Regions from separate parts of the Arthrobacter sp. NicSoilB11 genome, predicted to be linked through region 1. Evidence: riboswitches for the same ligand, from Rfam matches in the RefSeq annotation. Region 1 holds a riboswitch; the other holds the start of a gene.
The links. A riboswitch is a leader RNA that binds a small molecule or an ion and turns the genes downstream of it on or off. The one in region 1 is predicted to bind glycine.

Region 1 (14,422 bases):
CGCAAGCAGGAGTTCCTTTCCGGCGCCGCCTACCAGGAGCGGCACGCTGACGGCGGCGTAGTACTTCAGCTCAGTGACCAGTGCGTGCTGCGCGGCCGGGACCAGGCGCAGCAGGAGTTCCTGGGCCTTGGGGCCCTGGACGGCGATCAGCGACGTGCGGGCTGAGGCATCCTCCACTACAACATCGAACCCGGCGGCCCGTTCCTGCAGGGCAGCGGCCACCACGGTGGCATTGCCCGCGTTGGGGACCACCAGGAAGACGTCGGTGCCGTCCTGCGCGGCAGGGCGTCGGTAGGTGATGAGGTCGTCGACGATACCGCCGTCCTCATTGCAGATCAGCGAGTATTTTGCCTTGCCCACGGCCATGGCGGAGATCTTTCCCACCAGGGCGTAGTCCAGGAAGGCGGCGGCGCCGGGGCCGGTCACCCAGACCTCGCCCATGTGCGAGAGGTCGAACAGGCCGGCAGCCCGGCGCACGGCATGGTGTTCAGCAAGCTCCGAGCTGTACTTCAGCGGCATCTGCCACCCGCCGAAGTCCGTGAAGGAAGCTCCAAGCTTCTTGTGCTCGTCGTAAAGCGCGGTGTATTTCTCGGTCATGGCGCCGGTCCTTAGTTTTCGAAGTCTTCCAGCGGCGGGCAGGAGCAGATGAGGTTCCTGTCACCTGCGGCGCCGTCGATGCGTCCCACGGGCGGGAAGTACTTGTCCTGCTTGTGGTGGGCAGGGAACGCCGCCTGCTCCCGCGGGTAGGCGCGGTCCCAGCCAGAGCTGACGACGGCGGCCGCCGTGTGGGGTGCGCGGCGCAGGGGTGAATCCGCTACAGCAAAGTCGCCGTTGGCCACCTGGTCGATTTCCTTGCGGATGCTGATCATGGCCTCGATGAAGCGGTCGATCTCGGCCAGGTCCTCTGACTCGGTGGGCTCCACCATCAGCGTGCCCGCGACAGGGAACGAAAGGGTGGGGGCGTGGAAACCGAAGTCGATCAGCCGCTTGGCCACGTCCTCGGCCGTGACTCCCGTCTTCGCCGTGAGTTCGCGCAGGTCCAGGATGCACTCGTGCGCCACCAGCCCGCCTTCACCGGTGTAGAGGACCGGGAAGTATTCGTTCAGGCGGGACGCGACGTAGTTGGCCGCCAGCAGCGCGGACTTGGTGGCCTCGGTCAGGCCCTCACCGCCCATCAGCTTCACGTAGGCCCAGGAAATCGGCAGCACGCCGGCCGAACCGAACCGGGACGCCGAGATCGCCACACCGTGCCCGGCTTCGTGCGCCGCCTTGTTCGCGTCGCCCGGCATGAACGGTGCCAGGTGCGCCTTGGCGGCAACGGGCCCGACGCCGGGTCCCCCGCCGCCGTGCGGGATGCAGAAGGTCTTGTGCAGGTTCAGGTGGGACACGTCCCCGCCGAACTGGCCCGGCTGGGCCAGCCCTACCAGGGCGTTGAGGTTGGCGCCGTCGATGTAGACCTGGCCGCCGGCAGCATGCACAGCGTCACAGACTTCGCGGACATCCCCATCGTAGACACCGTGGGTGGAGGGGTAGGTGATCATGATGCAGGACAGGACGTCCTTGTTGGCCTCGATCTTGGCCGTCAGGTCGTCGTGGTCGATGGTGCCGTCGGCAGCCGTGGCAACCACCACCACCTTCATGCCCGCGAGCACGGCGGAGGCGGCGTTGGTGCCGTGCGCCGAGGCCGGGATCAGGCACACGTTGCGCTGCTGCTCGCCCCGGGAATGGTGGTAGCCGCGGATCGCGAGCAACCCGGCGAGCTCGCCCTGCGAGCCCGCGTTGGGCTGGATGGACACCTGGTCATACCCGGTGATCGTGGTCAGGTCCGCTTCCAGGCCGGCGATGAGTTCGCGCCAGCCTTCGGTCTGGGAGTCCGGGGCGAACGGGTGGATCGAGGCGAACTCCGGCCAGGAAATGGCTTCCATCTCGGCCGTGGCGTTCAGCTTCATGGTGCATGAACCCAGCGGGATCATGGTGCGGTCCAGCGCCAGGTCGCGGTCCGAGAGCTTGCGGATGTAACGCAGCAGCTGGGTTTCAGACCGGTGCGTGTTGAAGACCGGGTGCTGCAGGTAGTCGGAGGAACGCTCGACGGCGGCCTCCAGCCCAAAGCCCTGGACCTCGGCAACCGTGGCGCCAAAGACGTCGGCAACCTGGGCGACGATGGCCGCCGTCGTGGTTTCATCGAGGGCGATGCCTACGGTGTCGGCGTCGACGCTGCGCAGGTTGATGCCCCGCGCCTCGGCGTCGGCGATGATGCCAGCAGCCCGTCCGGGGACCCGGACCGTAAGGGTGTCGAAGAAGCTCGTGTGCAGCACCTCGACGCCGGCGGCCGCAAGCGAGGCCGCCAGGCTACGGGCGTGGCGGTGCGCCGTTTGGGCAATCGCCTTCAGTCCGTCGGGGCCGTGGTAAACGGCGTACATGGACGCAACGATGGCCAGCAGCGCCTGGGCGGTGCAGATGTTGGACGTGGCCTTCTCGCGGCGGATGTGCTGCTCGCGGGTCTGCAGGGCCAACCGGTAGGCAGGCGTGCCGGCGTCGTCCTTTGACACCCCAACCAGGCGGCCAGGCAAGGAACGCTCCAGGCCTTTGCGGACAGCCATGTAGGCGGCATGGGGGCCCCCAAAGAACAGCGGCACGCCAAAACGCTGGGCTGAGCCGACGGCAATGTCCGCGCCCTGCTCGCCCGGAGGTGTGATCAGTGTCAGGGCCAGCAGGTCCGCAGCGACCGTGACCAGCGCGCCCCGGTCCTTCGCTGCAGAGATCACCGCGGACTGGTCCCAGACGCGGCCGGAAGCGCCGGGCTGCTGCAGCACGATCCCGTTGATGTCGCCCTCGGGCAGGCCCTTGGACAGGTCGGCGACCTCCACCTCGAAGCCGAGCGCCTCCGCACGCCCCAGCACGATGGCGATGGTCTGCGGCAGCACGTCGATGTCCAGGACGGTCTTGCCGTCTGCCGCGGGCTTGGTCTTGTTGGCACGGCGCATCAGCAGCACGGCCTCGGCCACCGCCGTTGCTTCATCCAGCAGCGAAGCGTTGGCGATGGGCAGGCCCACAAGGTCCTGCACCATGGTCTGGAAGTTCAGCAGCGCCTCAAGCCGGCCCTGGGAAATCTCCGGCTGGTAGGGCGTGTAGGCGGTGTACCAGGCCGGGGATTCCAGGATGTTGCGGCGGATCACCGGCGGAGTCACGGTGTCGTAGTAGCCCTGGCCGATCAGCTGCACCGCCGTCTTGTTCTTGGCGGCAAGCTTCCGCAGTTCCGTGAGGACTTCAACCTCACTGAGGGCGTCCTGCAGGCGAAGGGCGGTGTCCTGGCGGATGACCTTGGGAACCGCGGTGTCCACAAGGGAATCGACCGAGTCGTAGCCCACGGCTTTGAGCATGGTGTCGACGTCGGCCTGGCGGCGCGCGCCGATATGGCGGTCTACGAAAGTGGTGGAGGCTGGGGTAACCGACACGAAGGAACTCCATTTACTCAGGCGGCGAAGGGTACGCCACAGCTATTCGGGTTCCTCCCCGCTCTGTATTGGACCTGAGAGTTTCCGCGTTCCCTGCCTGGGCAGGACCCGCTTGCACCGTCGGTGAGCACAACAGTCCCTACCTCTCCAAAAGAGAATAAGACTGCCTGCTGCTTTCCAGAGGTGCCTCGCCGCGGCGGTACGGGGGCCTGCGAGATTCCTGGGGAGGATTTGCTCCTACGGCGCCTGCCTGTACTTCCGGCAGAACTCTCCCGCCGCAGATCAAAGGCTATTCATTTGTTGGATCATGAAGGCCGGTGACAGCCCTCACAACTTTCTATTGTCCTACGCGGCAACCCCTCCCGGCAAATGACGGAGCTACCTGCGGAGCCGTTCCAGCGCGGCCAGGAGTTCCTCCACGTCAGCGGCCGCTCCCCCGGCCGGCGCAGGGGCCACGGACAGCATGGCGTTGAAGTACAGGCCGTCCCCCATATAGAGGACTGCCTTGGCCAGCCCAGGTCCCACATCCGCAGCAATTTCGTCCAGCCAGCGCTGCTGGATGGCCGCGAAGCGGCGCCGCGTCTCCTCGTGGGCCACCTCTGCAAGCCGGGTGGCGGCCACGATGGCACGGTCCAAAGGGGTATCCGCCCAGACCGAGGAACGGATGAAGTAGGCCGCGGCGCCTTCAGCTGCCGACGCCATGGCATCGGCATCCTCGCCCGCCAGGCCCTCCAGGCGGTCGAGCAACACGGCAATCATGGCTTCCTTGTTGGGAAAGTGGTAGAGGAGGCCGCCTTTGGATACGCCGGCCCTGCGCGCCACGGCATCGAGGGTGGCCGCCCGCTCACCCACTTCAATCAGCAGGGACTCGAAGGCGTCAAGGACCGCGTCACGGGCAACAGGCTTTCGGGGCATGCCCTCCATCATGCCCTCCCCCGTGCAGGAATAAGGAAAACCGTCGCATTTTTAAACTATACCGTCCGGACGGTATAGTTATCTCATGACCACTTCCATCGAGAGTTCTGCAACCGGGCAGGCAAGCAGCACTTCCGTGCGTCCTCCGTGGCGCGACTGGCTGGCGCTGGGGCTGCTGATGTTTCCCGTGCTGCTGGTGGCGGTGGACAACACCGCACTGACGTTCGCGCTGCCGGCCATCGCCCGGGCCCTGGAACCCACAGGCGTGCAGCTGCTGTGGATCGTTGACGCCTACCCCCTGGTGCTGGCCGGGCTGCTGGTATCAATGGGAAGCCTCGGCGACCGGATTGGGCGGCGGAGGCTGCTCATCCTTGGCAGCATCGGCTTTGCCGCGCTGTCCGTTGCGACGGCTTTTGCACCCGCGCCGGAATGGCTCATCGCCGGCCGCGCCGCCCTGGGATTCTTCGGCGCCATGCTGATGCCGTCCACCTTGTCGCTGATCCGCAACATTTTCCCCGAGCCCAATCGCCGCAGGCTGGCCGTCGCCATCTGGGCCGCCGGATTCTCCGGCGGCGCGGCCCTGGGTCCGATCTTCGGCGGCTGGCTGGTGGAGCACTTCTGGTGGGGTGCCGTCTTCCTGGTGGCGGTCCCCCTCATGGTCCCCCTGCTGGCGTTTGGACCGGCCCTCATCCCGGAATCGAAGGATCCGGCACCCGGCAAGGTGGACATCCCCAGCATCCTGCTCTCCATGCTGGTCATGGTGCCCGTTGTCTACGGGATCAAGGCAGTTGCCACCGAAGGTCCAGGGGCGGCAGGTCTGGGCGCCATCGCCTTCGGCCTGGCCATGGGGGCGGTGTTCGTGCAGCGGCAGCAGCGGCTGGCGCACCCCCTGCTGGACATGTCCCTGTTCCGGAACAGGGTGTTCAGCATGGCCATCAGCGCCAACATCCTTGCCCTGTTCTCCTTCAACGGCTTCATCCTGTTCCTCGCCCAGCACCTCCAACTCCTCGAGGGAATGACGCCGTCCGCAGCGGGCGTTGCCATGATCCCGGCACTGGCCGCCACGGTGGTGGCCGGCCTGGTGGTGGTGCCGCTGGTCCGCAAGGTCCGCCCGGGATACGTGGTGGCTGCGGGGTTGGCGTTCAGTGCCACCGGCTACACCATGGTGGCATTCGGGAATCACGACGGCGGCCCCTCGCTGCTGCTGGCAGCCCTGCTGGTCCTTGCACTGGGCGTGGGTACGGCCGAAACCATCTCCAACGACCTCATCCTCGGGTCCGCGCCGCCGGAGAAGTCAGGCGCTGCCGCGGCAATCTCCGAGACCGGCTACGAGGTGGGGTCGCTGCTGGGCACGGCGGTACTGGGCTCCATCCTGACGGCGTCCTACCAGCAGAACCTGCGGCTGCCCGCAGGCCTTGACGGCATGCTGCCCGGCTCCTCCCTGCACAGCGCGAGGGAAACACTTGCCGGCGCAGTGGAAGCAGCAAACCTGCTGCCCGCTTCCCTGTCGGACACCGTCCGGGACGCTGCGGCGTCAGCGTTTGATTCCGGCGTGCACATCACTGCGGCAATTGGGCTGGTACTGATGGCGACGGCGGCAGTCCTCGCCGCCGTCGTGCTGCGGAAGGTGCCGAAAGCGGCCTAACCAAGCGAAACAAAAAGGGCGCCTGGTACCGGATTAATTCCGATACCAGGCGCCCAAAGGGTCCAGGCGGGTGGCTGCCGGCTACTTGGAGTCGGCGGCTGTGACCTTGGCGGTCGGCTTCATGTTTTCAGCCTGTACCATCCAGGCAAACTGCTCCAGCCGGGCAATGAACTCGTGCAGGAGGTCCGCGGAGGTGGGATCCTCCTCGTCCACCTCGTCATGGACTTTGCGCATGGTGCCCACGGCGGCTTCCATGGCAGCAACGATCCGCTCGATGGCATCCGTAGTGCTGATCAGCCCTTCAGGGAACTGGGCCAGGCTGGTGGTTTCGGCAACGGTGGAGCTGCGGCCGTCCGGGAGTGCATGCAGGGCGCGCATTCGTTCGGCTGTGTCGTCGGCGAACTGGCGGGCAGCGTCGACGATCTCATCAAGCTGCAGGTGCAGGTCGCGGAAGTTGGTGCCCACGATGTTCCAGTGCGCCTGCTTGCCCTGGACGTGCAGTTCGATCAGGTCGGCCAGGACAGCCTGCAGATTGTTGGTCAGTGTCGGTGAAGCTTTCATGCGTCCTCCTCAAGTGGTCCAATACGGCCGACGCTACCAGCCGAGCACCTAGCGGCGGCAGGGCTTTCGGCAATTTCTCAGTGAGCTTACTAATTTGGAAAGGAAGTCATAAACGAATGTGATTCATATTGCGTCTTGCATCACAGGTCCGGCACCCCCATACTAAATGAACGCCATTCATATAGTGACCTCCGTCTCACAGCCTTCCAGAAAGTGGTGCCATGACAGAGACAATCCGCACCAGTACGGCCAAACCCGGTCCGCACGCCCACGCCCCGTCCGCGGACGGCGTCAGCGCCAAAGGCCTCAAGGGCGGGCAGCTCGGGCTCCTCGCCGTCGTCGTCCTGGGCATTTCAACCATCGCCCCCGCCTACACCCTCACCAGCGCACTCGGACCCACCGTCAATGAAGCCGGACTCCAGTTGCCAGTCATCTTCCTGATCGGGTTCATCCCCATGATCCTGGTCTCGCTCGCCTACCGGGAGCTCAATGCCGACTCCCCGGACAGCGGCACAACCTTCACCTGGGTGACCAAAGCCTTCGGCCCCTGGGTCGGCTGGATGGGCGGCTGGGGCCTGCTGGCCGCCAACATCATCGTGCTGTCCAACCTGGCCGGCGTCGCCGTCGACTTCTTCTACCTCTTCCTGTCCCAGCTCACCGGCTCACCGGAACTGGCAGACCTGGCCGGCAACAAAGCGTTGAACGTCCTGACCTGCTTCGTGTTCGTGGCGCTGGCTGTTTGGGTCAGCTACCGCGGGCTGCACACCACCAAGGTGGTGCAGTACGGCCTGGTGGGCTTCCAGCTTCTGGTCCTGGGCCTGTTCGTCGCCATGGCCTTCGCCAACTGGTCCACGTCCGAAACGGCCATCCCGTTCAGCTGGGACTGGTTCGACGTCACGAAGATCGAGACGTTCGGCCAGATTGCCGCCGGCATCTCGCTGTCGATCTTCGTGTACTGGGGCTGGGATGTGTGCCTCACGGTCAACGAGGAAACAGCGAACGGCCAGAAGACGGCCGGACTGGCCGGCACCCTGACCGCCGTCATCGTCCTGGCCATCTACCTCCTGGTCAGCATCGCCACCATGATGTTCGCCGGCGTCGGGGACACCGGCAACGGCCTGAACAACGCCGACAACCAAGAGAACATCTTCACGGCCCTGGCCTCCCCCATCATGGGCCCCTTCGCCATCCTGATGTCCCTCGCCGTGCTGTCCAGTTCCGCGGCCTCCCTCCAGTCCACGTTCATGTCGCCGTCCCGAAGCCTGCTGGCCATGGCGCACTACGGCGCCCTGCCTGAACCGTTCAGCCGGATCAGCAGGAAGTTCGCGACGCCGGGCTACGCCACCATCGCCGCCGGCATCCTGTCCGCCGGGTTCTACGCGGTGATGCACGTGGTCAGCGAAAACGTCCTGAATGACACCATCCTGGCCCTGGGTCTGATGATCTGCTTCTACTACGGCCTCACCGCGCTGGCCTGCACCTGGTACTTCCGCCACAGCCTGTTCAACAGCACCCGCCACTTCCTGCTGCGGCTGGTATGCCCGGTGGTGGGCGGCGTGGGCCTGTTCGTGGTGTTCGTCCAGACCGCCGTGGACAGCCTGGCGCCGGAGTTCGGCAGTGGTTCCGAGGTCTTCGGCGTGGGCCTGGTGTTCATCCTGGGCATCGGCATCCTGGCCCTGGGCGCCGTCGTCATGCTGGTCATGTCCCGCACGCACCCCGGCTTCTTCCGCGGCGAAACCCTCAAGCGGGACACCCCCGCGCTGGTAGTGCCGGAATAGATCGCTGGAGGCCGCCACAACGCTGCCTGAACGAAAAAGGTGCCGTGCCCCCATCAGGGGCACGGCACCTTTTTCGTTTTCACCAGTAGTGCGCCACGTCGATCACCAGGCGCGAGCCCGGGCCGGGACCGGCCAGGGTGAAGACCCGGAACGGCAGGCGGGCCCGGACGCCCAGACCGAGGCTTGTGTACCCCTCGAAGCTTCCGGCCGAAACCACCTGGCGGAACGTCTGGTAGCCGGCCACGTTGCTGAGTTCAGCCTTGTCCGCCGGGTTGTAGGTGGGGTTGCCGTTCTGGTCGTAGGACGGCGCCTTGATGCTGATATGCAGGCGCGCGCCGCCCCGTACCGGGATGAAGGCCCCGGAGCCTTCCTGCTCAATCCGCGGCACATACTGCACCGTGTAGGACACGGCGGGCCCGTTGAGGTCCACCACCAGCCGGTCGAAGCAGTAGTGCTGCCCGGTCCGGACATTGGTGACCGATGCGGTCCCCGTATCCTGCCCGGTCTTCGCAAGGGAGCCCCATGTGAGGCCGCAGTAGGGCGCCGCCGAGGCGGGCGCCTGGACCACGATTCCCAGCCCGGAAGCCAACAGGATTGCCGCGAGCCAGGTGAGGAACTTCTTCATAGCAGTGCCATCCACGACTAAAGACCATTGGATGCTTCCAGCGTAGGAGTGTCCGGACCGGGAAACGAGGGGGCATTTTGATAACGACGGCGTCCGGGGACAAAGCAGCGCCGGCCACCTCGGGGAGGTGGCCGGCGCCGGCAAAAATCAGGAAGACACTCAGCCTTCGCAGTCGCGGCAGTACTTCAGGCCGTCCTTTTCACGGGCAACCTGGGAGCGGTGCCGGACCAGGAAGCACGACGAGCAGGTGAACTCATCGGACTGCTCGGGAACCACAATGACGGTCAGTTCCTCATTGGACAGATCGGCGCCGGGCAGGTCGATGCCTTCAGCGGTGTCGTTCTCGTCGACATCGATAACCGCGGTCTGCGCGTTGCCGCCCCGTGACGCCTGGAGGGCCTCGAGAGAGTCGGCCGGCGACTCTTCTTCCTGCTTGCGTGGAGCATCGTAATCGGTAGCCATAGCGTGTTCACTTTCGTTGCTGCGCAGCGCCATTTCAGGCACCTCAGTGCAGCAGTTTAGGGCATTATCGCGCTACCGGCGCAATAGTGTGGCTAAGCAGACATTCTGCCGCTTCCGCCCGCTGTTCCTGCATGCCCGGACCGGGCCTGGTCGGCACCGAGGGACACTCCGCTCAAGGCCGGAAGCCAGCCCCACCGGGTGGCGTCGGCCATGGCGCCGGCGGCACTGGACTCGGATTCGTAGGTGAAGGTGTCCAGCAGCCAGTCGCGGAGTCGGATGAGCAGGGTAGCCGTCATGCACTGAAAACTACGCAGCGATTGTTGTGGCCACGTTTCGCGCCGGTCTCCCCCGGATTAAATCAGCTGCCGGCAGGATCTCCGGCCGGATTCGGCAGGCGGGTTCTTCAGGCGGGCGGTGCCGTGCTGCTGCGCAGGACGAGTTCCGGCTCCACGACAAGTGTCCGGGGTCCTTCCGCGCCGCTGAACGCCGTCAACATCATCTGCATGCACCGCCGGCCCAGTTCCTCGAAGTCCTGCCGGACCACCGTCAGCGGCGGACTGAAATAGCCGGCCTCGGGCTGGTCGTCGAAGCCCACCACGGACACGTCCTGCGGCACTTTGATGCCGGCCTCGGTCAGGGCGCGCAGGACTCCCAGGGCCATCTGGTCGTTGCCCACGAAGAGGGCGGTGGCCCGGCGGGTGGCCGCGATCCGTCGGCCGATGGCGTAGCCGCTGCCGGCGCTCCAGTCACCTTCGATGATCAGGTCCGCCTCGAGTCCTGCGGAGGCAAGGGTGGACCGCCAGCCGTCGGCACGCGCCACGGCATCGATCCAGTCCTGCGGGCCCGCGACGTGCCCGATCCTGACGTGCCCCTGCCCAATGAGGTGCCGCACGGCGAGTTCGGCCCCGCGGCGCTGGTCCACCCTGACGCCGCCAACAGTGTCATTCCCCTCGGGTCCAACGGCCACCACCGGGACCCCGATGGGAAGTTCCGCCAGGGCGGCCAGCGTCTCAAGGTGCGGAACGATCACCACGATGCCGTCCACCGACTGGTCCAGGAAGTGCCTGACGGCGTCCAGGATCGCGTCCCGGCTGACCTCCCGCAACGCGGCGACGCTGACGAAATATCCGGCGTCCCTCGCAGCGCGTTCCACGCCCAGCAATGTATTGGCAGGACCGTACTGGGAGAGCTCGCTGCCCAGGACGCCTATGGTCTGCGAGCGCCGGGTGACCAGGCTCCGGGCTGCGGTGTTGCGGCGGTAGCCGAGCCGGGCTATCACCGCTTCCACTTTTTCCCGCGTCCCCGGGCTCACGTTGGGGTGGTTGTTGACCACCCGTGACACGGTCTGGTGTGAGACCCCGGCCAGCTCCGCCACGTCCTCAAGCCTCGGCAGCCGGCGTGGTTTGCCGTGCGTCACGGGGTTGTTGTCCGTGGCGGGCGCCGGGAGCTCAGCCGTGCCATTGGATCAGATCCCGCCTGCCAGCTTGTAGTAGGCGGCGTTCCAGTTCAGGTCCTTCTTGAACTGCCGGATGGTGGTGTCGTGGTCAATGGTCAGCAGTTCGGTTTTGGCGATCTCGGCGAAGTCTTCGAACACGTCCATGCCCACCTGGGTGGAGAGCACGGTGTGGTGGGCTGCGCCGGCTGTGAGCCAGGCGGCGGCGGAGGTTGCGAAGTCCGGCTTCGGCTGCCACAGGGCGCGGGCCACGGGCAGGTTTGGCAGCGGCTGGTCCAGGGGAACCACGTCGACGGCGTTGGCCACCAGGCGGAAACGGTCCCGCATGTCGGACAGGGCGACGACGACGCCCGGGGAGGCATCGGCGTCGAACACCAGGCGGACCGGGTCCTCCTTGCCGCCGATGCCCAGCGGGTGGATTTCCAGGCGCGGCTTCGACGCCGTGAGGGAGGGGCAAACTTCCAGCATGTGGGCGCCCAGGATCTTCTCGGACCCGGGCTCCAGGTGGTACGTGTAGTCCTCCATCAGGGACGCACCGCCGGGCAGGCCGGCACCCATCACCTTCGCGGCGCGCACCAGGATGGCGGTCTTCCAGTCGCCTTCGGCGCCGAACCCGTACCCGGCGGCCATGAGCCGCTGCACGGCGAGGCCGGGAAGCTGCCGCAGCGCGCCCAGGTCCTCGAAGGAGGTGGTGAACGCGGCGGAGCCATTGGCTTCGAGGAAGCTGCGCAGGCCCAGCTCGATCCGGGCGCCGTACCGCAGCGATTCATGCCTGGCCGCGCCTGCGCGGAGCTCCGGCACCACGTCGTAAAGGTCCGTATATTCCGCCACCAGTGCGTCGACGTCGGCCTCCGCCGCGCCGTGCACGGCGTCCGCGAGCTCATTGACGGACCAGGTGTTCACGGCGACGCCGAAGCGCAGCTCCGCCTCGGTCTTGTCGCCTTCGGTGACGGCGACGTTGCGCATGTTGTCCCCGAAGCGTGTCAGCTTAAGGGTGCGGACGGCGGCCCAGCCGGCGGCGGCGCGCTGCCAGGAGCCCACCTGGCGTGCCACCTCGGGGTTGGAGACATGCCCGACGACGGTCTTCCGGGCGATGCCCAGCCGGGACTGGATGTACCCGAACTCGCGGTCGCCGTGCGCGGCCTGGTTCAGGTTCATGAAGTCGAAGTCGATGTCCGCCCACGGCAGGTCCCGGATGGCCTGGGTGTGCAGGTGCAGCAGGGGCTTACGCAGCAGGTCCAGGCCCTGGATCCACATCTTGGCCGGGCTGAACGTGTGCATCCAGGCGGTCACACCGATCACGGAATCATCGGCGTTCGCCTCCAGGGCGGTGCGCCGGATGGCATCCGAATCGGTGAGGACCGGCTTCCAGACGATCTTGACCGGGACGGCGGAATTGGCGTTGAGCTGGTTGGCGATCTCCTGCGACTGGGCGGCCACCTGCTTGAGGACCTCCTCCCCGTACAGGTGCTGGCTGCCGGTGAGGAACCAGACCTCGTAGCCGTCGAGGGAGGTGCTTGCTGCGGTGCTCATGGATTCTCCTGGGAAGTTGTGTAATGACGGCGCCGTGGATTACTGGCCTGTGTTGTTTATTGGCCGTAGACGTTCTGGTAGCGGGCATAGAGGGAGTCGATGGAGCCCTGGTCGATGGGCAGCGGTTCGCCCAGCTGGCGGGAGATGTGGACGGTGCGGGCCACTTCCTCGCACATCACGGCGGCCTTCACCGCGGAGCGGGCGTCCTTGCCGATGGTGAAGGGGCCGTGGTTCTGCATCAGGACCGCCGGTGAATTGGAGTTCTTCAGCGTCTCCACGATCCCGTGGCCGATCGAGTCGTCCCCGATCAGCGCGAATGGGCCCACCGGGATGGAGCCGCCGAACTCATCGCCCATCATGGTCAGCACGCACGGAATGGCCTCCCCCCGGGCAGCCCAGGCAGTGGCGTAGGTGGAGTGGGTGTGCACCACGCCCCCCACCTCCGGCATGTGCCGGTACACGTAGGCGTGCGCTGCGGTGTCCGACGACGGCGACAGCGGCGGGTTGCCCCAGTCCACGGTCCCGCCGCCACCGACGTTGGTGCCCCTGACGGGCATGCCGTGCAGGTCCGTCACGATCATCTGTTCCGGGGTCAGGTCCTGGTAGGCGACCCCGGAGGGCTTGATAACCATGAGGTCGGTGCCCGGCACCCGGGCGGAAACGTTGCCTGCGGTCCACACCACCAGTTCGTAGCGGGTCAGCTCGGCATGCAGCGCACACACTTCCTCACGGACCCGGGCGATGGTTTCCAGGATCCCGGTGTCGGTGCTCATGCGGAGACCCCCACGGCAGGTTCGGCGGCGGAGCCGGGCAGGCTGGCCCGGGCGGCTTTGCGCTGGATGGCCTTGAGCCGGTGCATCACGTCATTGCCGCCGCGGCCAAAGTAGTCGTGCAGTGCCCTGTATTCCTGGAACAGTTCCTCGTACGCGGCAACGTTTTCCGGGATCGGCGTGTAGACCTCGCCGGGTTCGGCGCCCATGGCGGCGGCGGCTTCCCGGATGTCCGCGTATTCACCCGCGGCCACGGCGGCGTGGATGGCCGATCCCAGGGCCGGGCCCTGCTCCGAGCCGATAGTGGACAGCTGCAGGCCGGTGGCGTCCGCGTAGATCTGCATCAGCAGCCTGTTCTTGAGCAGGCCGCCCGCGACGATGAATTCCCTGACCGGAACCCCGGCGTCGCGGAAGGCGTCCACGATGGTGCGGGTTCCGAAGGCCGTGGCTTCCAGCAGGGCACGGTAGGTGTCCTCGGGCCGGGTGGCAAGGGTCTGGCCCACCACGATGCCGGACAGCTCGTGGTCCACCAGGACCGAGCGGTTGCCCGAGTGCCAGTCGAGCGCGATCAGGCCGTGCTCCCCGATGGCCTGCCGCGACGCCAGTCCGGTGAGGTACTCGTGGATTCCCAGCCCCGCGTCCCCGGCAGCCTCATGGTATTCGGGGGGGACGCCGTACTTGGTGAACCAGCCGAAGATGTCCCCCACACCGGACTGACCGGCCTCGTAGCCCCACAGGCCGGGCACGATGCCGCCGTCCACTGCCCCGCACATTCCCGGCACTTCACGCAGTTCGCTGCCGTTCATCACATGGCAGGTGGAGGTGCCCATGATGGCCACCAGCTGGCCGGATTCCACGGCCTTGGCAGCAGGGGCAGTGACGTGGGCGTCAACGTTTCCCACGGCCACGGCGATGCCCTCCGGCAGCCCGGTCCAGGCTGCAGCCTCCGCCGTCAGGGTCCCTGCGGCGTCCCCCAGCCGCCCGATCGTGTGCTCCAGCTTGGAACTGACAAAGTCCTTGAAGTCCGGATTCAGGGCGGCCAGGAAATCCTCCGAGGGGTACCGCCCGTCCTGGTAGATGCCCTTGTAGCCGGCGGTGCAGGCGTTGCGGACGTAGCGGCCGCACAGCTGCCAGACGATCCAGTCGGCCGCCTCCACCCAGTGGTCCATTTCGGCGTAGGCCTCCGGGTCCTCTTCCAGCAGCTGCAGGCCTTTGGCGAATTCCC
Region 2 (14,422 bases), 360 kb from region 1:
AGCGTCGGGGCGAATACGGGAGCGGATTGACGTGGTGCGCGTCCACGTCCGCCCTACTTTCCCTGCGGAGAGGCTGCGTGGAGCTGGTCCAGGACGCGGGCCGGCACGTTGGTGGTGATCTCGTGGATGCCCAGCTCCTGGCAAAGTGCCACATCCTCCGGGGAGTCCACGGTCCACACCCGGAAGCGCCGCCCGGAGTCCAGCCATCGGCGGATTGTGGCCGGGCGCTCCCTGACGTAGTCGATGCCGGGGCCGGCCATTCCTACTTCCCGGTCGTCCAGGATCCGTTCACCCTCCAGCTGGGTGGCCTTCATGAGGTTGGCGACGGCGCTCCCCGTAATGAGGCCCAGGCCCAGCCCGCCGCGGATCTCATGGATGGTGAGGTCGTCCACCAGTTGGCAGATGTATTGCGGCGGGACGGACTGGAGCAGGTGGCGGACCGAGTCCGGGCTGAAGCTCATGAAGGTCACGGCCACGTTGTCCACGGTGGAGCTTTGCGGGTCCCAGCCCTCGCTGCGGAGCACCTCCAGCACGCGGTCCTCCAGTTTGAGCTGGTAGGGACTGGGATGCTTGAGCTCGATGGCGAGTTTCACCGGGCGGCCCGCCCCGCGGAGGATGTCCAGCAGCTCCGGGAGGGTCAGCAGCTGTTCCGAACGTGCTCCATACTCTTCGGGAATGCGGACCCCCTTCCAGGATGAGAAGTCCAGCTGGTGCAGCTCGCGCAGGGTCCGTTCAGCCACCGGCCCGGTCCCGTCCGACGTCCGGTCCAGGTTGGCGTCATGGAGCAGGACCAGGTGCTGGTCCCGGGTGAGGTGGACGTCGCACTCCACCCCGTCGGCCCCGTCAGCCAATGCCTGCAGGTAGGCGGCCCGGGTGTGTTCGGCGTATGCGCCGCTGGAACCACGATGGGCAAAGACCAGCGGCCGCTGCGGCACTGACTCGTCAATTGTCATGGACACACGGTAGCCGACCGGCCCCCGCCTTCGGGGCTAGGCTTGGCACATGCAGGTGAACTCTGAGGCAACTACTGGGCCAACCACGCAGGATTCCCCCGCCGAGGCCGCGCAGCAGGTGCGCCCTGGCACTATGGCGGCAGGCGCCGTCGTAAGCCGCCAGCCCGGTGCCGGCGACGCCGAGAAAGCGGCAGCGCTGCGGAAGATGAAGCTGCTGGCGCTGAGCCTGCTGATCGCCATGGCCGTGATTTTTGTCTTTGCGTTCGCGCTGCAGAAGGACTACCCGTGGCTGCAGTATGTGCGCGCGGCGGCCGAGGGCGGAATGGTGGGCGCGCTGGCCGACTGGTTCGCCGTGACGGCCCTGTTCAAGTACCCCATGGGCATCAAGATTCCCCACACCGCCATCATTCCCCGCCGGAAGGACCAGATCGGGGCCTCGCTGGGCGAGTTCGTGGAGACCAATTTCCTCTCCGAGCAGGTGGTCCAGGAGAAGCTGGCCAGCGTCAACATCGCGCGCCGGGCCGGCGTTTGGCTGGCTGGCCCTGGTGGTGCCGAACGCGTGGCCAAGGAGGGAGCTGCCGTTATCCGCGGCGCCTTCAAGGTTTTGAATGACGACGACGTCCAGGCCGTCATCGAGGGCATGGTGCGCAAGCATCTGCTCACCCCGCCGTGGGGACCTCCCGTGGGCAGGCTGGCGGAGCGCATCTTCCATGACGGGCACCATCACACGCTGGTGGACCTGCTGGTGGACCGCGCGGCGGACTGGGTGGACGATAACCACGAAACCGTCACCCGCCTGGTGTCCGACCGCTCCCCCACGTGGGTTCCGCAGTTCGTGGACGGACTGGTGGGCGACAAGGTCTATATCGAGATCCTGAAGTTCGTCCGTGCCGTCCAGGCTGACCCCCGCCACCAGGTGCGGCAGTCAATCGACAAGTACCTCAACGACCTGGCACAGGACCTGCAGCATGACCCCGCGATGATTGCGCGCGCGGAAGACATCAAGGCGCAGGTCCTGGGCGACCCCGAAGTGCGCGAACTGGCCTCGCGGACCTGGGGAACGGTCAAGAACGCGCTGCTGGGCGCCGTGGATGATCCGGACAGCGAACTCACCATCAAGTTCAAGGCTGCGGTGCGCGATTTTGGGTCACGGCTCGTGGACGACCCCGAACTGGCCGGGAAGGTCAACGCATGGATCGGTGACGCCGCCGGGTACCTGGTCCGCACCTACCGTTCGGACATCGCAGGCGTTATTACGGACACCGTGGCTCGGTGGGATGCCGAGGAAACCTCGCAGAAGATCGAGCTCCAGGTGGGTAAGGACCTGCAGTTCATCCGCATCAACGGCACCGTGGTGGGGTCCCTGGCCGGGCTGGGGATTTTCACGGTGGCACAGCTGATCTTTGGGTAGTTTTCCGCTGCTGTAGGTCCCGGGTGGACTTGGCGCTGCGCATCTTCCTTTTCGCTGCAGATTCATCTTGGCGCTGCGCATCTTCCTTTTCGCTGGGGATATTTGGGGTGCGAAAAGGAATGTGCGTGTCGATAAGGCGTACGACGGCGGCACGGAGGGCTGGAGTGACGCTGGAATTGTTGGAAAGAAGTCGGCCCGCCGTACGGCTGCAGGCTCCTACGCGAAGGACTCCAACCCGACGCCTGCGTCCTGAAGTCCTGCCCTGATCCGGGCCGCCATTTCTACGGCGTCAGGGGTCCCACCGTGAATGCACAGGGAGTCGGGCCGTACCGCAATTACGGATCCGTCCACGGCAACCACTTCGCCTTGCGTGGCCAGGCGGACGGCCCGTTCGACCACCGCATCGACGTCGTACAGGACGGCATCGTCCTCGGAGAGCGGCACCAGGCTGCCGTCGGCGAGGTAGGCACGGTCGGCGAAAGCCTCAACGAACACCGGGTGCCCGGCTTCCTTGGCCTGCTTCAGCAGCTCCGAGCCCGGGAAGCCCAGGAACGGAAGGCCTGGATCGTAGGCGTTGACCGCAGCCACTACGGCGGAGGCCTGCTCGGCGTCATGGATCGTGGTGTCGTACAGCGCTCCATGCGCCTTCACATAGTCCACGGAGGCGCCCACGGCATGCGCAACCCCGTCGAGCGCGCCCAGCTGGTACAGCACGTCCCCGAAGAGCTCGTCGAAGCTCATGCCAAGCATGCGGCGCCCGTAGCCGGCCAGGTCCCGGTAGCCCAGGTGCGCACCGACGGTGACATCAAGTTCGTACGCGGCCCTGCAGCTGTCGAGCATGGTGACGGGATCCCCCGCGTGGAGGCCACAGGCTACGTTGGCGCTGGTTGCCAGCTGGAGCATCGCCGGATCGCCTCCCGCGGTCCAGGAGCCGAATGATTGGCCTACGTCAGCGTTGAGATCCAATGATGTTGCCTTCCAGCGTCAGGTTGTCCGGCCCGGCAGCGGAAGTCAGCTCCCCGGGAATGGTGTCCGGCATCGGCCCGAACGCCTCCCGGGCATTCTTGGCCACCGCACGGCCCATCACGAGGTTACCGGCTCCGCCGACAACGGCCCCTATGCCGAACGGGAGGGCCCGCCCGAACAAGGCAGTCCCTTGGCGCTTGAGCAGGTTCTTGAGGAAGGCATGCTGGATCCTCTTCCGGACGCTGCCGAAACCCGGCACCACCATGGATTTGGACAGCGCGTTGCCCCAGGTGTTGGTGGCGCCGCCGGATGCCTGGCCGCTGAGCGTGCCCAGCAGGGCGGTGCCCTCCTCGCCGAGCATGATGGCCATGACCATGGTGCCGGCCTTTTCCGGGTTGGTCAGACGGATGCCGTGCAGTTCAGCCAGCGAAGTTGCGTACAGGGCTGTGGCTTCCAGGAAGCCAACGGTGGCGGCTGCGGAAAGTCCCAGCGACGCCACGGTTCCAACGCCGGGGACGACGGCGGTGGCACCCACCAGGGCTCCCCCTCCGGCAACAGCCCGCAGGTAGTCGCGCTCTGCGATGTCCGCCAGCTGCGCGGCCGTCGCCCGCGGATGCCTCTTCTGGAGCCTGCGGATGTAGCCAACCACCAGGGGCCGCTGGATCTGCACTGCTTTCAGGAGCATGTTGTGGACGCCGGGCTTGGGCTTGCCCTCGGCGTCAAACATTGCGTTGTGGGCGGTTTCCTGTGCGATGCGTACTGCGGGGTTGCTGCGCCGGGCCATGGTCACCTTCATTCAAATCGACCTGCAGCGGCTAGGCTGCCGTGCCTTTCCATCCTATGTGGATAGACACTAAGCATGCTTAACTTCCGGGCCGTGGCTTCGTCCGGCGGGCTGCGGCGGCAGGATGCGGTACCTGCACCTCACCGCCGCCGCTGCAACCCGCCGTCGGACGTTACTTCCCGGCCTGCTGGACCTCGCGCCCCGCCGCCCCGGCGTCCTGGCCGCCGCTGCGCGCGGCAGTGGCCTGGTCTGCCTGAAGCTCGGCACGGAAGACCTCGAAGCGGGCCAGGTGGGCGGGACGGCGCCGCAGAATGGCCCAAGCCACGCCCAGGATGACGAACCAGATGGGGGTTACCAGCAGTGCAACGAGAGTGTCGGGCTGGGTGGTAAGGGCCCAAAGGACGAAGGCGAAGAATGCGTACACCACCCACACGGCGGGAATGCCACCGGGCATCTTGAACTTCGACGCCGCATGCAGGTGCGGCCGGCGGCGCCGGAAGGAGATGTAGCTGGCGAGGATGATCGACCAGACGAAGACGAAGCAGACCGCAGACACGGTGGTCACCATTTCAAAGGCCATGCCAACATCCTGGCCGGCATACATGAGTACGACGCCGGACAGCAGCAGGACGCAGGACAGGAACAGCGCGTTGCTGGGCACCTTCCTCGTGGAGAGCCGGCTGAAGATACCGGGGGCATCGCCTTCCTGGGCCAGGCCGAAGACCATGCGGGACGTGGAGTAGATGCCGGAGTTCGCGGAGGACATCGCCGAAGTCAGGACCACCAGGTTGACCACCGTGGCCGCGGCGCCGAGGCCGGCCAGGGAGAACATCCCGATAAAGGGGCTGTGGCCGGCGGCGAACTGGGTCCACGGGGTGACCGCCATCAGGATGACCAGCGCACCGACATAGAAGAGCAGCACGCGGACGGGGATGGCGTTGATGGCCTTGGGCAGCGTGCGCTCGGGGTTCTTGGCCTCGGCGGCGGTGGTTCCCACCAGTTCGATGCCTACGAAGGCGAAGACTGCGATCTGGAATCCGGCCACGAAGCCCATGAACTCATTGGGGAAGAACCCGCCATGGCTCCACAGGTTGGTGAAGCTTGCGGTGCCCGCGTCGCTCTGGAAACCGGTGAAGATCATGAAGAGTCCCACGATGATCAGGGCTGCGATGGCGACGATCTTGATGAGGGCGAACCAGAACTCGGTCTCGCCGAACGCCTTGACGGTGGCGAGGTTCAGCAGGAGCAGGATGCCCACCGTGGCCAGGCCCGGGATCCAAAGTGGCAGCGCCGGCCAAAGTTCCTTTGAGTACCCTGCAATGGCGATGACGTCCGCGATTCCGGTGATCACCCAGCAGAACCAGTACGTCCAGCCGGTGAAGAATCCGGCCCACGGCCCCAGGAGATCGGCGGCGAAATCACTGAAGGACTTGTAGTTCAGGTTGCTGAGCAGCAGTTCACCCATGGCCCGCATGACGAAGAAAAGCATAAAGCCGATGATCATGTATACGAAGATCACGGATGGGCCGGCCGCGGAGATGGTCTTGCCGGAACCCATGAACAGGCCCGTGCCGATCGCGCCGCCGATGGCGATGAGCTGGATATGCCGGTTGGTGAGCTGCCGCTCCAGGTGGGGAGGCTCGCTGCGGGCTGCCGTGGCAGCGCCTTGGCTGCGGGCTGGTTCGCCGTTGGACGTGGGGGGATGAATCGCCATGAGGAACTCCATCGATAAAGCGGCTTTTGGGTGCCGCAAAAGATTTGGTTCCTCCCCGCTCTGTAGTGGACCTGAGAGTTTCCGCAGCAAAAGCCGCTTGCACCGCCGGTGAGCCAGGGTCATGCCCGGCTGCTTTCCAGAGTTGCCTGTCCGCGGCGGTACGTGGGCCTGAGAGTTTCCTGGGGAGGGTTTGCTCCTACGGCGCCTGCTGGATGTACCCGGCAGGGCTCTCCCGCCGCAGGTCGAAGGCGTATTCAGTTGGAAGCCGCAGGCTTTTTGGGCCACGGCCGGTCATGCAATGGGACAGGCACCGACTGGTGGGCTGCTCCGGATACGCTGAGCCAGCCACCGGCGGCGCCATTCCCGGGGTTCAGTGTGGTGTCCGTCACGATCGAATGTCAAACCCCTCCCGACACAAGCGGGGAAGAACGGCGTCACGTGCCCCTCGAGCCCCGCACGGAAGCCGCCCGATTTGCCACGGACGGGTCTATCCCGGTACCTTGTGAGCCGAATCACCCACATTTGAATAAGCCTTTCGAGCTGTGACGGGAGAGTCCTCCCGGCGAAACACCGGTCAGGCGCCGTAGGAGCAAATCCTCCCCAGGAATCTCTCAGGCCCCCGTACCGTCACGGCGAGGCGACTCTGGAAAGCAATCAGGCTTCTGCCTGGTTCACCGACGGTGCAAGCGGTCCCCTGCCAACAGCAGGCAACGCGGAATCTCTCAGGTCCAATACAGAGCGGGGAGGAACCCATCCCACGCCGTGCCACCTTCGGCCGGCCAGATCTGGAGTTCCTCATGACGATTCATTCGCATCCAACATCGTTTGTTGACCGCCATATCGGCGCGCGCCGCCAGGCCGACATCGACACCATGCTCAAGGCCATCGGCTACGACAGCCTGGATGGCCTGGTTGACGTGGCCGTCCCCGCGCCCATCCGCCAGGAAACTGCGCTCAAGCTGACCGACGCCCTCAGCGAGGTTGAAGTCCTCACGGAACTGCGGAAGCTTGCCGCCAAGAACAAGACGGCAGTCCAGATGATCGGCCAGGGCTACTACGACACCGTGACTCCACCGGTGATCCGCCGCAACATCCTGGAATCCCCGGCCTGGTACACCGCCTACACGCCCTACCAGCCGGAGATTTCCCAGGGCCGGCTTGAGGCGCTGCTGAACTTCCAGACCATGGTGCAGGACCTGACGGCGCTCCCGGTAGCCAACGCTTCCTTGCTGGACGAGGCAACGGCCGTGGCCGAGGCCGTGCTGCTGATGCGCCGCGCCAACAAGACCAAGCCCGCGAAGGACGGCAAGACGGTGCTCGACGCCGACTGCCTCCCCCAGACCATCGCCATCGTGCTGGGCCGGGCGGAGGCGCTCGGCTTCGAGGTGGAGGTCGCCGACCTGTCCAAGGGCCTGCCCGACGGCGACATCAACGGCGTCGTGCTGCAGCAGCCCGGGGTCTCCGGCCGCGTGTGGGACCAATCCGCCGTGATCGCCGCTGCCAAGGACCGGGGCGCGCTGGTCACCGTGGCTGCGGACCTGCTGGCCCTGACACTGATCACACCTCCGGGCGAGCAGGGCGCGGACATTGCCGTCGGCTCCACCCAGCGTTTTGGCGTGCCGCTGTTCTTCGGCGGCCCCCATGCCGCCTACATGGCCGTCCAAAAGGGAATGGAACGTACCCTCCCGGGCAGGATCGTGGGCGTCTCCAAGGACAACGCCGGCACGCCTGCCTACCGGTTGGCACTGCAGACCCGCGAGCAGCACATCCGCCGCGAGAAGGCCACATCCAACATCTGCACCGCCCAGGCGCTGCTGGCCATCGTGTCCTCCTTCTACGCCGTTTACCACGGCCCCGACGGCCTGAAGGCGATCGCAGAGACCGTCCACCACAAGGCCAGGGTCCTGGCAACAGCACTCACGTCACTGGGCCGCGAACTGGTCACGGACTCCTTCTTCGACACCCTCACCGTCCGCGTTCCGGGCAAGGCCGCCAAGGTGATCACCGCCGCTGAAGCCCGCGGCATCAACCTGCGCTTCATCGATCCGGACACGGTGGGCGTCTCCGTTGATGAGACGACGACGGCGGCAACACTTTCCGCCGTCGCCGTCGCCTTTGGCGCCGGTCCGGTGGGTGACGCCCAGGGATTCGAACTGCCCGACACTATTTTGCGTTCCTCGGCCTACCTGCAGCACCCGGTCTTCAACACGCACCGGTCCGAAACCCAGCTGCTGCGTTACATCCGCAAGCTCTCGGACCGCGACCTGGCGCTGGACCGCACCATGATCCCGCTGGGTTCATGCACCATGAAGCTGAACGCCACGGCCGAGATGGAAGCCATTTCCTGGCCGGAGTTCGCCTCGATCCACCCGTTCGCCCCGGACTCCCAGACCGAAGGCTGGCGCGAACTCATCGCCGGCCTGGAAGCGGACCTCGCCGAGATCACCGGGTATGACCAGGTGTCCATCCAGCCCAACGCGGGCTCGCAGGGCGAACTCGCCGGGCTGCTCGCGATCCGCGGCTACCACCATTCCCGGGGCGAGCAGCAGCGCAACGTCTGCCTGATCCCGGCCTCGGCGCACGGCACCAACGCCGCCTCCGCCGTGCTCGCGGGCATGAAGGTGGTCGTGGTTGCCACGGCTGCCGACGGCACCATCGACCACGACGACCTGACGGCCAAGATCGAGGCCAACAAGGACGTCCTCTCGGCCATCATGATCACGTACCCGTCCACGCACGGCGTGTACGACTCCGATGTCCGCGAAGTCTGTGACGCTGTGCATGCTGCCGGCGGCCAGGTCTACGTTGACGGCGCCAACCTCAACGCACTTGTAGGGCTGGCCCAGCCGGGCCAGTTCGGCGGGGACGTGTCCCACCTGAACCTGCACAAGACCTTCTGCATCCCGCACGGCGGCGGGGGACCCGGCGTCGGGCCCGTTGCCGCCAAGGCGCACCTGGCACCGTTCATGCCGGGCGACGCGAACAAGGCGGCGCACGAAGCCGGGCACGGTGTGGCGATCTCGGCGTCCCGGTTCGGTTCGGCCGGCGTGCTGCCGATTTCGTGGGCGTACGTGAAGCTGATGGGCGGTGAGGGCCTGACCGAGGCCACCAAGTCCGCGCTGCTGGCGGCCAACTACGTCGCGTCCCGCCTGAACGAGTACTTCCCGGTCCTCTACACCGGTGAAGGCGGGCTGGTGGCGCACGAGTGCATCCTGGACCTGCGCGAACTCACGGCGAAGACGGGAGTCACGGCCGAGGACGTGGCCAAGCGGCTGATCGACTTCGGTTTCCACGCCCCCACCCTTTCGTTCCCTGTCGCGGGCACGCTGATGGTGGAGCCCACCGAGTCCGAGGACCTGGCCGAGATCGACCGCTTCATCGAGGCCATGATCACCATTCATGGCGAGATCCAGCAGGTGGCCAGCGGCGACATCACCCTGGAGGCATCCCCGGTGCGCAACGCACCCCACACGGCGGCCGCCGTCGTCAGCTCTGGCTGGGACCGCGCCTACCCGCGGGAGCAGGCGGCCTTCCCCGTTGCCTCGCTCCGCCAGGACAAGTATTTCCCGCCCGTCGGCCGGATCGACGGCGCCGCCGGCGACCGGAACCTGATCTGCTCCTGCCCGCCCCTCGAAGCGTTCGAGGACAGCACAGCCGAATTTGAGAACTGAGGACTTCCAATGACTGAGAACTACACCGCTCTTTTCGAGCAGCACAAGAAGGCCGGGGCCTCGTTCACGGACTTCGGCGGGTGGCAGATGCCGCTCAAGTACGAGTCTGAACTCGCGGAACACCATGCCGTGCGCAGGGCGGCCGGCCTGTTCGACCTCTCCCACATGGGCGAGGTCTGGGTGACAGGCCCCGACGCCGCCGCGTTCCTGGACTACGCCCTTGCCGGCAAACTGTCCGCGGTGGCCGTGGGCAAGGCAAAGTACTCGCTGATCTGCAACGCCGATGGCGGCATCATCGACGACCTCATCACCTACCGCCGGCCATCCCCCGAAGAGGGCGTGGACAGGTACCTGGTGGTGCCCAACGCGGGCAACGCCGCAGTGGTGGCCAAGGAACTGCTGGAACGCGCCGCCGCCTTCGACGTCACTGTGGAGGACGCCTCCGCCGACACCTCGCTGATCGCCGTCCAGGGACCGAATTCCGAAGCGATCCTCCTGACGCTGGTCCCGGCCGAACAGCACGCACTGCTCACCGGGCTCAAGTACTACGCCGCCGTCGAGGTGGGCATCGCCGTCAACGGTACGGTCCAGGACCTGCTCGTGGCCCGGACCGGCTACACCGGCGAGGACGGCTTCGAGATCTATGTTCCCAACCTGGACGCCCCCGCACTGTGGGAGGCCCTGCTCCAGGCCGGCGAAGGCTCCGGCCTGGTTCCAGCCGGACTGGCCGCACGCGACTCGCTCCGCCTCGAAGCCGGGATGCCGCTCTACGGCAACGAACTCTCCCGCCACGTCAACGCCTACGCGGCCGGCCTGGGCCCCGTGGTGTCGCTGGCGAAGGAGAGCGGCTTCGTAGGCAAGGACGCCCTGGCCGCCATCAAGGCCGCAGGAGTCGGTTCAAGCATCGGGCAGAAGCTGGTGGGCCTCAAGGGTGCCGGACGCCGCGCTGCCCGCGCCCATTACCCCGTCCTCAAGGACGGCACCCTGGTGGGCGAAGTAACCTCCGGCCAGCCCTCCCCCACCCTCGGATACCCCATCGCCATGGCCTACGTCGACGTCGAATTTGCTGAAGTCGGGACCGTCCTGGACATCGACCTCCGCGGCAAGCCCGAGCGCTTCGAAGTCGTCCCCCTCCCCTTTTACAAGCGCCAGAAGTAAATCGATTTCGCCCAACCACCACAGGTTTTGAAGAGAAGGAAAGTAGACAATGAGCAAAGTTGTTTCTGAACTGAAGTACTCCGCCGAGCACGAGTGGGTTGCTGTTGACGGATCCGGCCCAGCGGGGATCGGGATTTCCGCCGTTGCTGCCGACGCCCTGGGCGACATCGTGTACGTGGACCTCCCCGAGGTCGGCTCCACCGTGACGGCCGGCGAGACCTGCGGCGAGGTGGAATCCACCAAATCCGTCTCCGACCTCTACGCCCCCGTGACCGGTGAGGTCACCGAGATCAACGACGGCGTGGTCACGGACCCCGCCCTGATCAACAGCGATCCCTACGGTGCGGGCTGGCTCTTCAAGGTGGCCGTTACCGAGGAAGGCCCGCTCATGTCGGCAGAGGAATACGCCGCAGCAAACGGCGGCGAGCTGTGAGCGCCCCGGCAGAAGTGGGCGCCTTCGAGCAGGTGGCCTCCCCAAGCCTGAACGCCGACCTGTCCATCCTGGACCCTGAGGTTGCCGCGAAGATTGACGACGAGCTTGGCCGCCAGCGCGACGGCCTGGAGATGATCGCGTCCGAGAACCACACGGCCGCTGCGGTCATGCAGGCCCAGGGCTCGGTCCTGACCAACAAGTACGCCGAAGGCTACCCCGGCAAGCGCTACTACGGCGGCTGCGAGCACGTGGACGTCATCGAGCAACTCGCCATCGACCGGGTCAAGGACCTCTTCGGCGCCGGGTTCGCCAACGTCCAACCACACTCCGGTGCACAGGCCAACGCCTCCGTCATGCACGCCCTGATCAAGCCCGGCGACACCATCATGGGCCTCAACCTGGCGCACGGCGGCCACCTGACCCACGGCATGCGGATCAACTTCTCCGGCAGGCTCTACAACGTGGTCCCGTACCAGGTCCGCGAGGACACACACACCATCGACATGGCAGAGGTGGAACGGCTGGCCCAGGAGCACAAGCCGCAGCTGATCGTGGCCGGCTGGTCCGCTTACGCCCGCCAGCTGGACTTCGCGGAATTCCGCCGGATCGCCGACTCCGTGGGGGCCTACCTGATGGTGGATATGGCGCACTTCGCCGGGCTCGTCGCCGCGGGCCTGCACCCGTCGCCGGTCCCGCACGCCCACGTCACCACGTCCACCACGCACAAGACCCTCGCCGGTCCGCGCGGCGGCATCATCCTGACCAACGACGCCGACATCGCCAAGAAGATCAACTCGGCTGTGTTTCCCGGTCAGCAGGGTGGCCCGCTGGAACACGTGATCGCCGGCAAGGCCGTGGCGTTCAAGATCGCGGCGTCCGAAGAGTTCCGCGAGCGGCAGGAGCGAGTCCTTGCCGGTGCCCGCCTCCTGGCGGAACGCCTGGTCCAGCCGGACGTCACCGCCAAGGGCATCAGCGTGATCTCGGGCGGCACCGACGTGCACCTGGTCCTGGTCGACCTGCGCAACTGCGACCTCGACGGGCAGCAGGCCGAAGACCGGCTCGCCGCCATTGACATCACCGTCAACCGCAACGCCGTTCCCTTCGACCCCCGCCCGCCCATGGTCACCTCAGGCCTGCGCATCGGCACGCCCGCACTGGCCACCCGCGGGTTCGGCGAGGACGCCTTCCGCGAGGTTGCGGACATCATCGCCCAAGCTTTGATCGCCGACGCCAACGCCGACCTCTCCGGTCTGCGTCACCGCGTCGAGGTCCTGGCTTCGGCGCATCCGCTCTACCCGGGCGTGGCACCTCTGTCCTGAGGGATCGTGATCGCTAACGGGCCCGGCGGACCGGACATTTTCACGCCTGCTGCTCCTTCGTCGCTTTGACGCAGGCTTTCGAAAAGTCCGGCTCCGCCGGCCCCTCGTGGGCATGTCGCCTTGGTGACAGACCCTGGGAGTGGGCGGGGCATCCGGCAGCGTGCGTCCAAGGGAGCGTCACGTCCGCTTAGCGGGCGTCTTCGCGACCGAGCACGCAGAGGATGTCCTGCCCGCCCACCCCAGCCCGGCCACACCAACCGAACCACAGTTTCAGTAAGGATTTAGTTATGGCAGTCGGAGTCTTTGACCTGTTTTCGATCGGGATTGGGCCTTCGTCTTCGCATACTGTGGGGCCGATGCGGGCTGCTGCGGTGTTCGCTGAGGAGCTCAAGGGCCTGGGTGTCCTGGGTGATGTGGCGGGGTTGCGGGTTGATTTGTATGGGTCGTTGGCGGCGACGGGTCATGGGCATGGGACGATGACCGCCGTTTTGTTGGGGTTGGAGGGGTTCCATCCGGAGTTGATCCTGCCCGCCGAGGTGGAGGAGCGGCTGGCCTCGATCGCGGAGACCGGGGTCCTGAACCTGGCCGGTGCTGTGGCCTTGCCGTACGGGGTGAAGGACATGGTGCTGCGGCCGTTGACGGTGTTGCCGCGGCACACGAACGGGATGACGTTCACGGTCACTGATGCGGCCGGGGAGGTGCTGCATGCGGCGACGTTTTTCTCGGTGGGTGGCGGGTTCATCGTCCGGGAGGGCGAGGAGGACGCGGCGCAGCAGGAACTGGACGCGTCCAAACAGGAACTGCCGCTGCCGTTCCGGACCGCGGCGGAGCTGCTGGGGCACTGCGCGGCGACCGGGCTGGGCATCGCCGACGTGATGCTCGTGAACGAAAAAGTCTCCCGGGACGAGGAGCAGATCCGGGCGGGGCTGCTGCAGATCTGGTCGGTGATGGAAGGCTGCGTGGGCGCCTCGTTGAGGCGGGAAGGGGTGCTGCCGGGCGGGTTGAAGGTCCGCCGCCGCGCCCCTGACTGGCACGACCGGTTGAAGAAGGAATCCGCGGGCGCCCCGGTCGAGGAGACGGATGCGGCGTGGGACGCGGGCCCGTTCGATGCCAGGTATTGGCAGGAGTGGGTTAATTTGGTGGCGTTGGCGGTGAATGAGGAGAACGCCTCCGGCGGGCGGGTGGTCACCGCCCCGACGAACGGGGCGGCCGGGATCATCCCCGCGGTGCTGTTCTACGCCCTGCATTTCGCCCCGGGCATGGACAAGGCCACCCAGGAGGACCGGGACGCGGTGGTGGTGCGGTTCCTGCTGGCCGCGGGCGCGGTGGGGGTGCTGTACAAGGAACAGGCCTCGATCTCCGGGGCCGAGGTCGGCTGCCAGGGCGAGGTGGGGTCGGCGTCCTCGATGGCGGCCGCGGGCCTGGCCGAGGTCATGGGCGGGACCCCGGCGCAGGTGGAGAACGCCGCGGAAATCGCAATGGAACACAACCTGGGCCTGACCTGCGACCCGATCGGCGGGCTGGTCCAGGTCCCCTGCATCGAACGGAACGCGATCGCGGCCGCGAAAGCGATCAACGCCGCGAAAATGGCGCTCTGGGGCGACGGCACCCACCGCGTGTCCCTGGACGAAGTCATCATCACCATGCGCGAAACCGGCAAGGACATGTCCTCCAAATACAAGGAAACCGCCATGGGCGGCCTCGCCGTCAACGTCGTCGAATGCTGACCGGCAACAACCTGCCGCGAATCCCCAAGCAAGCAAAGGAAACAACCATGACATTGGCACCTGAAGGCCGGAAGATGCTGCGGATTGAGCAGCGCAACGCTGCGGTCCCGGTGGAACGCAAACCGGAGTGGATCAAGGCCAAGGTCCAGATGGGCCCGGAATTCGTCGGCCTGAAGAACCTGGTGAAAAAGGAAGGCCTGCACACCGTCTGCGAAGAGGCCGGCTGCCCCAACATCTTCGAATGCTGGGAAGACAAGGAAGCCACCTTCCTGATCGGCGGCTCCGA

Region 2: it holds a riboswitch for glycine, as region 1 does, so the genes downstream of both, gcvP (aminomethyl-transferring glycine dehydrogenase) here and gcvP (aminomethyl-transferring glycine dehydrogenase) in region 1, are expected to answer to the same signal.

The regions. Positions count from the first base shown of each region.
Region 1 covers NZ_AP024657.1:836,067-850,488, reverse strand. Annotated here, with positions in the region: gene gcvT (glycine cleavage system aminomethyltransferase GcvT) at 1-597, opposite strand, end outside; gene gcvP (aminomethyl-transferring glycine dehydrogenase) at 609-3,455, opposite strand; glycine riboswitch at 3,509-3,616, opposite strand; glycine riboswitch at 3,643-3,740, opposite strand; gene LDO14_RS04015 (TetR/AcrR family transcriptional regulator) at 3,834-4,370, opposite strand; gene LDO14_RS04010 (MFS transporter) at 4,456-6,015, shown strand; gene LDO14_RS04005 (DNA starvation/stationary phase protection protein) at 6,097-6,576, opposite strand; gene LDO14_RS04000 (APC family permease) at 6,798-8,354, shown strand; gene LDO14_RS03995 (hypothetical protein) at 8,434-8,979, opposite strand; gene LDO14_RS03990 (DUF4193 domain-containing protein) at 9,139-9,441, opposite strand; gene LDO14_RS03985 (hypothetical protein) at 9,534-9,737, opposite strand; gene LDO14_RS03980 (LacI family DNA-binding transcriptional regulator) at 9,845-10,858, opposite strand; gene araA (L-arabinose isomerase) at 10,907-12,427, opposite strand; gene LDO14_RS03970 (L-ribulose-5-phosphate 4-epimerase) at 12,484-13,200, opposite strand; gene araB (ribulokinase) at 13,197-14,422, opposite strand, start outside.
Region 2 covers NZ_AP024657.1:473,243-487,664, reverse strand. Annotated here, with positions in the region: gene LDO14_RS02340 (CoA transferase) at 1-46, opposite strand, end outside; gene LDO14_RS02335 (glycerophosphodiester phosphodiesterase family protein) at 54-953, opposite strand; gene LDO14_RS02330 (DUF445 domain-containing protein) at 1,003-2,364, shown strand; gene LDO14_RS02325 (5-oxoprolinase subunit PxpA) at 2,581-3,330, opposite strand; gene LDO14_RS02320 (hypothetical protein) at 3,314-4,114, opposite strand; gene cycA (D-serine/D-alanine/glycine transporter) at 4,287-5,828, opposite strand; glycine riboswitch at 5,975-6,073, opposite strand; glycine riboswitch at 6,365-6,465, shown strand; gene gcvP (aminomethyl-transferring glycine dehydrogenase) at 6,626-9,499, shown strand; gene gcvT (glycine cleavage system aminomethyltransferase GcvT) at 9,509-10,657, shown strand; gene gcvH (glycine cleavage system protein GcvH) at 10,707-11,090, shown strand; gene glyA (serine hydroxymethyltransferase) at 11,087-12,409, shown strand; gene LDO14_RS02290 (L-serine ammonia-lyase) at 12,697-14,136, shown strand; gene lipA (lipoyl synthase) at 14,184-14,422, shown strand, end outside.